DNA from 3 places in the Paenibacillus sp. JT22N7 genome. Region 2 is predicted to be linked to each of the others. Evidence: predicted binding sites of a transcription regulator. Region 2 holds the regulator's gene; each other region holds the start of a gene.
What was found. The regulator Rex, encoded in region 2, represses fermentation and respiration genes when NADH is low (regulators of the CRP and FNR family bind a similar motif). The targets are predictions, from matches to a motif close to TTGTGAAATATTTCACAA.

Region 1 (3,284 bases), on a different contig from region 2:
AATTCGTCATATTTTTGCTCGTGCTGCTCCTGGTTAGTCTGAATATTTTTGTCATGAGCAAAATCTCCTACGTGTTCACGCCGCTCGCTGTATTGTTCAAGACGGTGCTGCTGCCGATTATTTTGGCGGGTGTAGCTTATTATTTGCTGAATCCGATTGTAGATTATTTGGAGACGAAGAAGGCTCCGCGTATTTATTCCATCTTTGTGATTTTTGCGGTTATTTTAGGGCTGCTTACGATTTTGCTGACGGTGGTCATTCCGCTTGTAACTACACAGATCGTCAGTCTGGTCGATAATTTGCCGGGCTATGGGGATCAGCTGCGAACGAAGTTTGATGAGCTGATGCACAGCGGAGACCTGCGGGATATTGAGCGGTGGCTCAATGTTAACCCTTCGGATTTGAGCGGCAATATTACGAAGCGGGCGACGGAGCTGCTGAATGGGGTATGGCAAAGTTTAGGTTCATTCGTGGGGGCGCTTAAAGATGTCGTGCTTGCCGTCATTACGCTGCCATTTATTCTTTTCTACCTATTAAAAGATGGCAAAAGGCTGCCGGATTATATTGCGGCTATACTGCCAATGAACATGAGAGCGCACACGAAGCGCATTATGGGCGAAATGAACGGCCAAATCAGCAGTTACATAAGAGGCCAGATTATTGTAAGCTTCTGCATTGGGGTGCTGCTATATATTGGTTATTTGATCATTGGGCTTGAATATTCGCTGGTGCTGGCGCTGATTGCCGCATGTACAGCCATCATTCCGTATCTGGGCCCAGCTATCGCGATTACGCCAGCGCTCATTGTTGCGATGGTAACCTCACCCGTCATGCTGCTGAAAATGCTTGTGATCTGGACGATTGTCCAGCTTATCGAAGGGAAGTTTATCTCCCCGCAAATTATGGGGAAAAGCATGCATATTCATCCCATTACGATTATTTTCGTCATTTTGACCGCTGGAAATTTGTTTGGATTGGCGGGCATTATTTTAGCCGTTCCAGGTTATGCGGTGCTGAAAGTTATTGCGACGAATTTCTTCCACTGGCTGCAGGCCCGTTCGCCGCTCTACGCAGCGGAGGAAGTGAATGCGGATAATGATTTTAAGCTATAATATAAGCATTATAAAACGAAGGGCTGCTTGCAAAAGCAGTCTTTTTATTAAAATATAAGGAAGTATAATCTGGCTGCATAACATTTTCCTCTATTTCAACGCGTAACGGCAGTGCCTTCAAGGGGCTGCAATGCCGTTTGCGTTTGAACTTTTCAAAAGTAACTAAAAGTTGTAATTGCAGTTTTTGTCGCAAAGGAATAAAATGAACATGAGTGTGGTCAAGTCCCTCTAATGATGCATCCTTATTGTGAAACATTTCACAATTTCAGGTTTTTTTCAGAGGCGGCTTGCAGTTGTAACGGCGTTTAACTAATCATGCAACAATCAACGCAAGGGAGGCATTTTTCGTATGTCGGAAACATTAACAGAGCAAGAAGTACAGACGGGATCTGTACGTAGTGAACTGGACGTTCTGGAGCAATTGCTTAAACCGGAAATCCAAAGCTCGCTGAATCAGCTGGTAGAAAGCTTGCCTAAGCTTGCTGAAATGGTTACTTTGATGACCAAAGCTTATGATGTGGCAACAACTGTAGCGAATGACCAAGTGCTTATGGGCGACATGAAGCATGGTATCGAGGAATTCGTTAAGCCAATTACGGACAAAGCAAAAGGCATTGCATCGGCTGCTGTAGAAGCTAATGATCGTGCACATGCAGAGCCTACGACAATCGGTCTGTTCGGCATTCTCAAAATGCTGAAAGATCCGCAGGTCCAACAAACATTGCGTTTCGCGCAATCGTTCTTGGATGTATTGGCAGAGCGCAACAAACAGCGTTAAGATCGGATCAGAATGAGAACGGAGGATCAGTATGTCTAAGCATATTTTGATTTTGGGTGGCGGTTATGGCGGTTTGCTGAGCGCATTGACAACTCGCAAATATATGTCCCCCGAGGAAGCAAGCATTACCGTTGTTAACCGTATTCCATCGCACCAAATCGTAACGGAATTGCATCGTCTGGCCGTTGGCGGCGTTCATGAGAACAACGTTGCTTTGCCGCTGACGAAGCTGTTCAAAGATAAATCCATCAATTTGGTTATCGACACAGTCGACAAAATTGATCCGGACCAGAAGCAAGTTCACCTTTCCAGCGGTGCAAAAACTTCCTACGATACGCTTGTTATCGCTCTTGGTGGCGAAACAGCATTTTTCGGCATCCCAGGCCTTGAAGAGAACAGCCTGACGCTGAAATCGGTTGAGGAAGCAAACCGCGTGAGCGCGCACATTCAAGAGCGCCTTGCTGCGTATGCAAAATCCAAAGACAAAGCTGACGCAACGATCGTTGTTGGCGGCGGCGGCCTGACTGGTATTGAGCTGATCGGTGAAATTGCCGACATGCTGCCAAAATGGTGTGAGCAGTACGGCGTTAACATCAGCGAAGTATCGGTATACAATGTTGAAGCAGGCCCGTCGATTCTGGCTGGTTTCCCTGTGGAGCTTGTTGACCGTGCGAAAGCAAGCCTTGAAAAACGCGGCGTTCAATTGCTGATGGGTATTGCGGTTACAGAAGTAAAAGGCAACCAAGTTATTTTGAAAGACGGTCAAACGCTTGTGGCTAACACATTCGTATGGACTGGCGGCGTTACAGGCAACCCTGTCGTAGCAAACTGCGGTATTGAAGTAAACCGTGGCCGCGCTACAGTTAATGAGTTTCTGCAATCGACTTCGCACCCTGAAGTTTACCTGGCTGGCGACAACGCAGTTGTATTTAGCCCAGACGGCCGTCCATATCCGCCAAGCGCACAAATCGCATGGCAAATGGGCGAAGCAATCGGCTACAACCTGTTCGCGCAATCCAAAGGCTTGCCGCAAAAATCGTTTACATTCGTTAACTCCGGCGTTCTTGCGAGCCTTGGCCGCAAAGATGCAATCGGAACTGTTGGCGCAAGCCAGCTTCGTCTGAGAGGCACTACAGCTTCCCTGATGAAAGAAGCAAGTAACGTTCGTTACCTGTCGCATGTTAACGGCTTGTTCTCGCTCGTTTACTAATTTAATTCATTAATAACCATAATAAGTCCTCGTTTAAACGGCAGCAGCTGTTTGGGCGAGGACTTTATTTTTCTCACTGAAAAATGGTACGATAAGGCAAAAAGGGGGACAACGGCCATGGAGCATTATATTAAATATTGCCTGGGCAAGAAGGGCGCTTTTGAAGATTATCCTTTCGGACCGG
Region 2 (3,284 bases):
CCTGCTCTTGAGTAATATGCTCGGTCGCTTTCACCGTGAGCACAGGACCTTCCGCTGTCGTTAGAAATACATAAACGTCTTGTTCATCAGCCGTATTCCCTTTTACAACCCAGGAAATGCCATCCCACACCTGCTTCGTCATCCCGGTGACTTCCGTCAACTGCGCGGCTTCAATAGCATGCGCTTTAATAGGGGCTTCCTCTGCCCATAAATCCTTATGCACAGTTCGGTAATAAACAATCGTAACGGTCAGCAATGCGATAACAAAAATAACTGAAATAAAGACAGCCCGTTTTACCGTCCAAAACGGCTTTCTCGTTCTCGCCCGCATTATGCCTTCAACAGCCTCTCGAAGCTCGCCTGAGCATCGTGACGAATTTTCTCCTCATCAAGCAGCGTGCATTCGCCATCCCGTACAACTTGGCGGCCGTCCACCCATACATGCTTAACGTCGCGGCCAGAGCCGGCATATACCAAATGGGACACAATATCCGTCTGTGGATAAAAATGCGGCTGTTCAATATCGATCGCGATGAAGTCAGCCTTCATGCCAACGCGCAGGCGGCCAATGGAATCCTCCTGCCAAATGGAGCGAGCGCCGTATACCGTTCCCATACGCAAAGCTTCAATGGCTGGCACAACCGTAGGATCGCCAGAAACACCTTTATGCAGCAAAGCCGCAAGATTGATTTCCTTGAATAGATCAAGATTGTTGTTGCTCGCCGCGCTGTCCGTGCCTAATGATACAGTTACACCTGCGCGAAGCAAAGCAGGCACGCGGGCAATGCCGCTTGCCAGCTTGAGGTTGCTGACCGGGTTATGCGATACGGCTACTTTGCGTTCAGCCAGCAGCGCAATTTCCTCGTCATTCAAATGCACCGCATGAGCAACGAGCGCCGGACGCGAGAAGAAGCCTAAATTGTCGAGATGCTGAACGGGACGAACGCCATAATCGCGAACGTTCTGCTCTACTTCGGCAATCGATTCTGACATATGCGTATGCAGTGGCAAATCATAATCATGAGCGGCCTGAACAAATTTCTCAATATAATCTGGCGGGCATGTATAAGGCGCATGCGGCGAAATCATCGTCGTAATCCGGCCATCGGCCTTGCCGTTCCAATCGCGTGCGAAAGCAATCGCTTCCGCCAGCTTAGCTTGCTGTACATCCTCCGGGCAAAGGCCGATGACGCCGCGCGTCAGACAGCCGCGAATGCCGGACTGTTCAACAACTTCGGCCAGCTGGTCCATGCGGTCATACATATCCACGAAAGCTGTCGTACCGGATTTAAGCATTTCCACCACGGCAAGCGCGCTGCCCGCACGGGTATCAAGGTCGATGTATTTGCCTTCCATCGGCCACATTTTTTGCTCCAGCCATACTTGCAGGTTTTGATCATCGGAATAGCCGCGCAGCAAAGTCATAGCCGCATGTCCATGCGTGTTTACTAGACCCGGCATAAAAGCAAGCTTGCTGCCATCCAGCTTTTGCACATCGGCTTGCAGCCCAGTTGGAGCTTCTGCTCCGATATATGTAATGCGATCATCGGTTACAACCATATGCCCTTGCAGCACATGCTCGCCATCCTCCATCGTTACAAAACGTCCATTTTCAATCCAAATTTGGCTCATTTTCGTCATCCCTTTCCCTCTCCAAGTAATAGGCCAGACTTAGCAGCTCTTTCGTAAAGTCAGCATGATGTATGCGAATTTCCTCAGGTACCTTCAATATCGCTGGGGCAAAATTAAGCAAGCCTTCAATGCCGGCGTCAATAAATTGATTAGCGACGTTTTGCGCTTCAAATCCGGGAACGGTTATAATGCCGATCCGGATATTGTTTTCCTCCACCGTTTGTTTCAGCATATCCATCGGCATAACGGTCAAATTATTAATTTGCGAGCCGATTTTAGATGGATGCACATCAAACACCGCGATGATTTTCATATTGTCTTTGGAGTATTTATTATAATTGCAAAGCGCATGGCCTAAATTACCCGCACCGACAAGCGCGACATTTATCGTCTGATCAAGCTTGAGAATTTGGCGAATTTTTTCAATTAAATACGTCACATCATAGCCGATGCCTTTACGGCCAAAATCGCCGAAATACGCCAAGTCCTTACGGATTTGCGCCGGATTCAAATCCAGCTTGACGCCAAGCTCCTGGGACGAAACGGTCTGCACCTCCCGGTTGTTCAGCTCGTTTAGCACTTGCAGGTAAATGGGGAGGCGTCTTACGACGGCCTCCGATATTTTCGTCTGCTTCACCCGTTCTCCTCCTCCCTCTCGGCACCAAGCCATTCTTTCATTCTCGGTACAATTTGCTCTATATGCATATGCTCAATTTTCGGGCCAGGCAAGGAATACAGAAAATGCTTGCCATAATACGTTTCAATCACTCGCGTATCATAAATAATGACAATGCCTTTATCCTTCGCCGTTCGCACGAGCCTGCCGAATCCCTGCTTGAAGCGAATAACCGCTTGCGGAATTGACAGCTTCATAAATGGATTTTGCTTTTGGCGCTGCAGCAATTCCGACTTCGCTTCCAACAGCGGATGATTGGGCGGTTGGAACGGCAATCGGACGATGGCAAGGCAAGTCAAGGCTTCGCCTGGAATATCTACGCCTTCCCAAAAGCTGCTTGTACCAAGCAGTACGGACTCTGGCTGCTGCAAAAAACGCCGCGTCAGCTTCGTACGATTGCCGCTGTCGATGCCTTGGCCCAGCACTTGAATGCTGGTGGCCGCGAGCGCCGCTTTAAGCGGGTCATATACCTGCTTGAGCATTCGGTAAGAGGTGAACAGCACCAGCATTCTGCCATTGGTCTGCTGCACTGCATCTGCCAAAGAAGAGACGAGCATTGAAATAAATGCGGGCTCGCCCGCCGAGCCTTTAAGAACAGGGAAATTGCGCGGAATAATGACGAGCGCCTGCTCCCGGTAATTAAACGGTGATGCCAGCTGTACGGTGCGCAGTCTGCCCGCCTCTTCAAAGCCGCTAAGTCCAAGCTGCTCTTCGGCGAACTGGAATGACTTTTGCACCGAAAGGGTGGCTGACGTTAAAATAATGCTGTCCTTCACATCGAATAAATACTGCTGAAGCTGGCTGCTCACATCAATCGGCACCGCATAAAGATGCAGCGAACGATGCTTGTAGGTCATATTGGCTTCCAGCCAGAACACGTCCGTCGTCTGATCGACTTTCATAAAGCTGCGCAGATCATCCTTAACTCTCGTCAAATCGCGCAAAACGCCATTCAGATCCGTTACAAGCGCCTGTA
Region 3 (3,284 bases), on a different contig from region 2:
TGTTTGAGACGCTGGGCGTATTTGGCTATCAGACGATTCTAGCAGCGCCTTGGGGCTATGGCTTTGATGGTATCGCGGTTGCTTTGCTTGGCGGCAATACGCCAATTGGCGTATTGTTCGGTGCTATACTGTTCGGTGGTCTCAGCTATGGCTCTGCGGGTATGAGCTTTGGAGCGGGCGTACCGCCAGAGCTCGTTCGAATCGTTATTGGTTCGATCATCTTCTTTATTGCTTCGCATGGCATAGTAAAGTTTTTCATAAAACCATTCCTTGGACGACGTGCAGACAAGCGTAAGGAGGCGATCTAATATGAATGCACTGGAAATATTGGGTCAGCTTATTAACGTTACGCTTGTATTTTCTACGGCGCTTATTTTTACCGGTCTCGGTGGTCTCTTTTCTGAGCGATCTGGCGTTATTAATATCGGTCTCGAAGGCCTGATGGTGTCAGGCGCGTTCGCGGCAGCAGTCATTACCGACTATGCGATACAAGCTGGTTATGAGGAATCTGCTCCGTGGATAGGCTTAGTGGGGGCAGCTATATATGGGGTGATATTTGCCCTTCTACATGCGGTATCTACCATTACATTTAAGGCGGATCAGACGATAGTCGGTGTCGTTATTAATATTTTGGCAGCGGGCATCGCGATTTATTTGACGAAGAGCTTGTATGAAGGTTCGGGACAGACAACAACGCTGACTCATGTATTCAACAAATGGGAAATCCCTTATTTATCAGATATTCCGTTTTTTGGAGAGGCGTTCTTTAAAGCTTATCCGACGACATATGTTGTTATTTTGCTTGTCATTATCAGCTATATTGTACTGTACAAAACGCACTTCGGCTTGCGCCTTCGCGCAGTCGGAGAATACCCGAGCTCGGCCGACACAGTGGGGATCAGCGTAACAAAATACCGTTATATCGGCGTGCTGCTTAGCGGCGCACTTGCAGGTCTTGGCGGTGCGACCATTACGTTAACAACGACGAGCAACTTTGCCCATAATACCATTTCGGGCCAAGGCTTTATCGCTATCGCGGCTGTAATTTTCGGAAAATGGAATCCGCTTGGCGTTGCGGGAGCTGCTATTTTCTTCGGCTTCGCGCAAGCGATTCGCAACTTTGCCCAACTGTTCGATTGGTCGCAGCAAATTCCGACCGAGTTTTTCTATATGCTGCCATACGTATTGACGTTGGTTGTACTCGTAGGTGCAGTAGGACGTTCTTCTGCTCCAGGCTCGCTTGGCGAACCATACGATCCGGCAAAACGCTAATAGAATCAAAGAGCTCCAAACTTCCCATGGATATCACGTATGTCGTGATCAATCCAAGGGAAGTTTTTTGTATTCTGATCATTTGCGCAAGGTTAGTCACAGAAAATCCACGATTGTGGATAACTTGTTGATAACTATGTGCGTAAATGCTGCATTTATACACAATAGTCGCCAATGATGGAAAGTTCAGCTGCGGCAGGCGCTATTTTTAATGGGAATTCACACTTTTGTCATAAACGCATTGACAGCATGATCTGCCTGGAGTAAATTAAACCTTATCAAATGAATTTACCGTAAAGGTCAAATGAAAGGCGAACGACTTTTTAGGTTTGTGCATCAATTCACAAAGTCGGAAGTAGCCATATCTGGAATGGGCAATCAGCTTGCCCTTCCCTCATAAGAGGAGAGGATTAACTGTGGAAGCACTGGCACTTGAACGCAAGGCGGAGCAGAACCGCGAACTGCGGGAACGGCTAATGCAATTGAAGAAAGAGCGCAACGCCATCATTCTTGCTCATTATTATCAGCGTGATGAAATTCAAGAGGTTGCAGATTTCCGTGGAGATTCTTTTTTGCTAGCACAAAAAGCGGCGCAGACGGACGCGGATGTTATCGTATTTTGCGGCGTGCATTTTATGGGCGAGAGCGCAAAAATTTTGGCACCGAACAAAACGGTTATTATTCCGGACGAGCGTGCAGGCTGCCCGATGGCGGATATGGTCAATGTTGATGGTCTTCGCAAGCTGAAAGCCCAGCATCCGAATGCGACCGTCGTTACGTATATTAACTCATCTGCCGAAATTAAGGCAGAGACTGACATTTGTTGTACATCGGCAAATGCGGTTAACGTTGTAAACTCCGTGGAAGGCCAAGACGTCATTTGGGTACCGGACAAAAACCTGGGGCATTACGTGCAGCAGAAAACCGATAAGAATATGATTATCTGGGAAGGTTACTGCAACACGCACGACATGTTGACGGTCAAGGATGTAGAGGAAATGAAGGCGAAACACCCGAATGCGCAGTTTGTTGTGCATCCTGAGTGCCGCCCTGAAGTGGTGGAGCTGGGTGATTTTGTCGGCAGTACGACAGCGATTATTAAATACTGCAAGGAATCGGATTGCAAGGAGTTCATCGTCGGCACGGAGGATGGCACTGGCTATCAGCTGCGGCTGGACAGCCCGGACAAAACATTCCTTTTTGCATCTAAATATTTGGTCTGCCCGAACATGAAGGTTAATAACCTCAAAAAGCTGGTAAAATGCCTCGAAACGATGCAGCCGCAAATCTATGTACCGCCGCATGTGGCGGATCAAGCACGCTTGTCCTTGGAGCGCATGTTACTCGTGAAATAGGAGCAGCATGCGCTACTCCTATGCCTGGAGGCGCGAAAAATGATTCCCAGATACCTTGTAGACATCAATTTAGACGAACTGCCGGTAATCGAGAAGGATGTTATTGTGATTGGGGCCGGCATTGCCGGTCTTTTTACCGCACTTCGGGCAAGTGATCGGCATTCCGTGCTGATGATTACGAAGAAGTCGCTGCTGGACAGCAACACCCGCTATGCGCAGGGCGGCATTGCCGCGGTCATATCGGAGGATGATTCACCCGCTTATCACAGCGATGACACGTTGATTGCGGGAGCGGGCTTGTGCTCGGAGGATGCGGTCAATGTGCTTGTGCACGAGGGGCCAGAGGGTGTAAATCAGCTCATTGAAATGGGCACGCAGTTCGATTTGGAAAATGGCGAGTTTGCGCTGACGAAGGAAGGCGCTCACAGCCAGCGCCGTATTTTGCATGCGAATGGGGATGCGACGGGCTACGAAATTGTACGAGCCTTATCGGAGAAAGCGTTGTCTAAGCCGGGTATTGAAGTTTGGGACGACCATTTTGTCATCGATTTGGTGACTAATGATGGAGAATGTGTTGGCGCTGTTGTGCAAAAGCCCGACGGCTCGCGTCTGCTTGTGCGCGGCAAGGCGACCATTTTATGCTCTGGCGGAGCCGGC

Region 1: AC50Y5_RS14190 (DUF1641 domain-containing protein) is a predicted target of Rex. The motif match lies at 1,358-1,375, and genes of this name have one in related genera.
Region 3: nadA (quinolinate synthase NadA) is a predicted target of Rex. The motif match lies at 1,602-1,619, and genes of this name have one in related genera.

What each region holds. Positions count from the first base shown of each region.
Region 1 covers NZ_JBXENY010000004.1:611,702-614,985, reverse strand. The annotation lists gene AC50Y5_RS14195 (AI-2E family transporter) at 1-1,112, shown strand, start outside; gene AC50Y5_RS14190 (DUF1641 domain-containing protein) at 1,462-1,890, shown strand; gene AC50Y5_RS14185 (NAD(P)/FAD-dependent oxidoreductase) at 1,922-3,100, shown strand; gene AC50Y5_RS14180 (MmcQ/YjbR family DNA-binding protein) at 3,218-3,284, shown strand, end outside.
Region 2 covers NZ_JBXENY010000012.1:52,112-55,395, reverse strand. The annotation lists gene AC50Y5_RS27260 (hypothetical protein) at 1-331, opposite strand, end outside; gene AC50Y5_RS27255 (amidohydrolase) at 331-1,632, opposite strand; gene AC50Y5_RS27250 (redox-sensing transcriptional repressor Rex) at 1,613-2,269, opposite strand; gene dinG (ATP-dependent DNA helicase DinG) at 2,266-3,284, opposite strand, start outside.
Region 3 covers NZ_JBXENY010000017.1:86,245-89,528, forward strand. The annotation lists gene AC50Y5_RS31400 (ABC transporter permease) at 1-308, shown strand, start outside; gene AC50Y5_RS31405 (ABC transporter permease) at 310-1,272, shown strand; gene nadA (quinolinate synthase NadA) at 1,689-2,627, shown strand; gene nadB (L-aspartate oxidase) at 2,667-3,284, shown strand, end outside.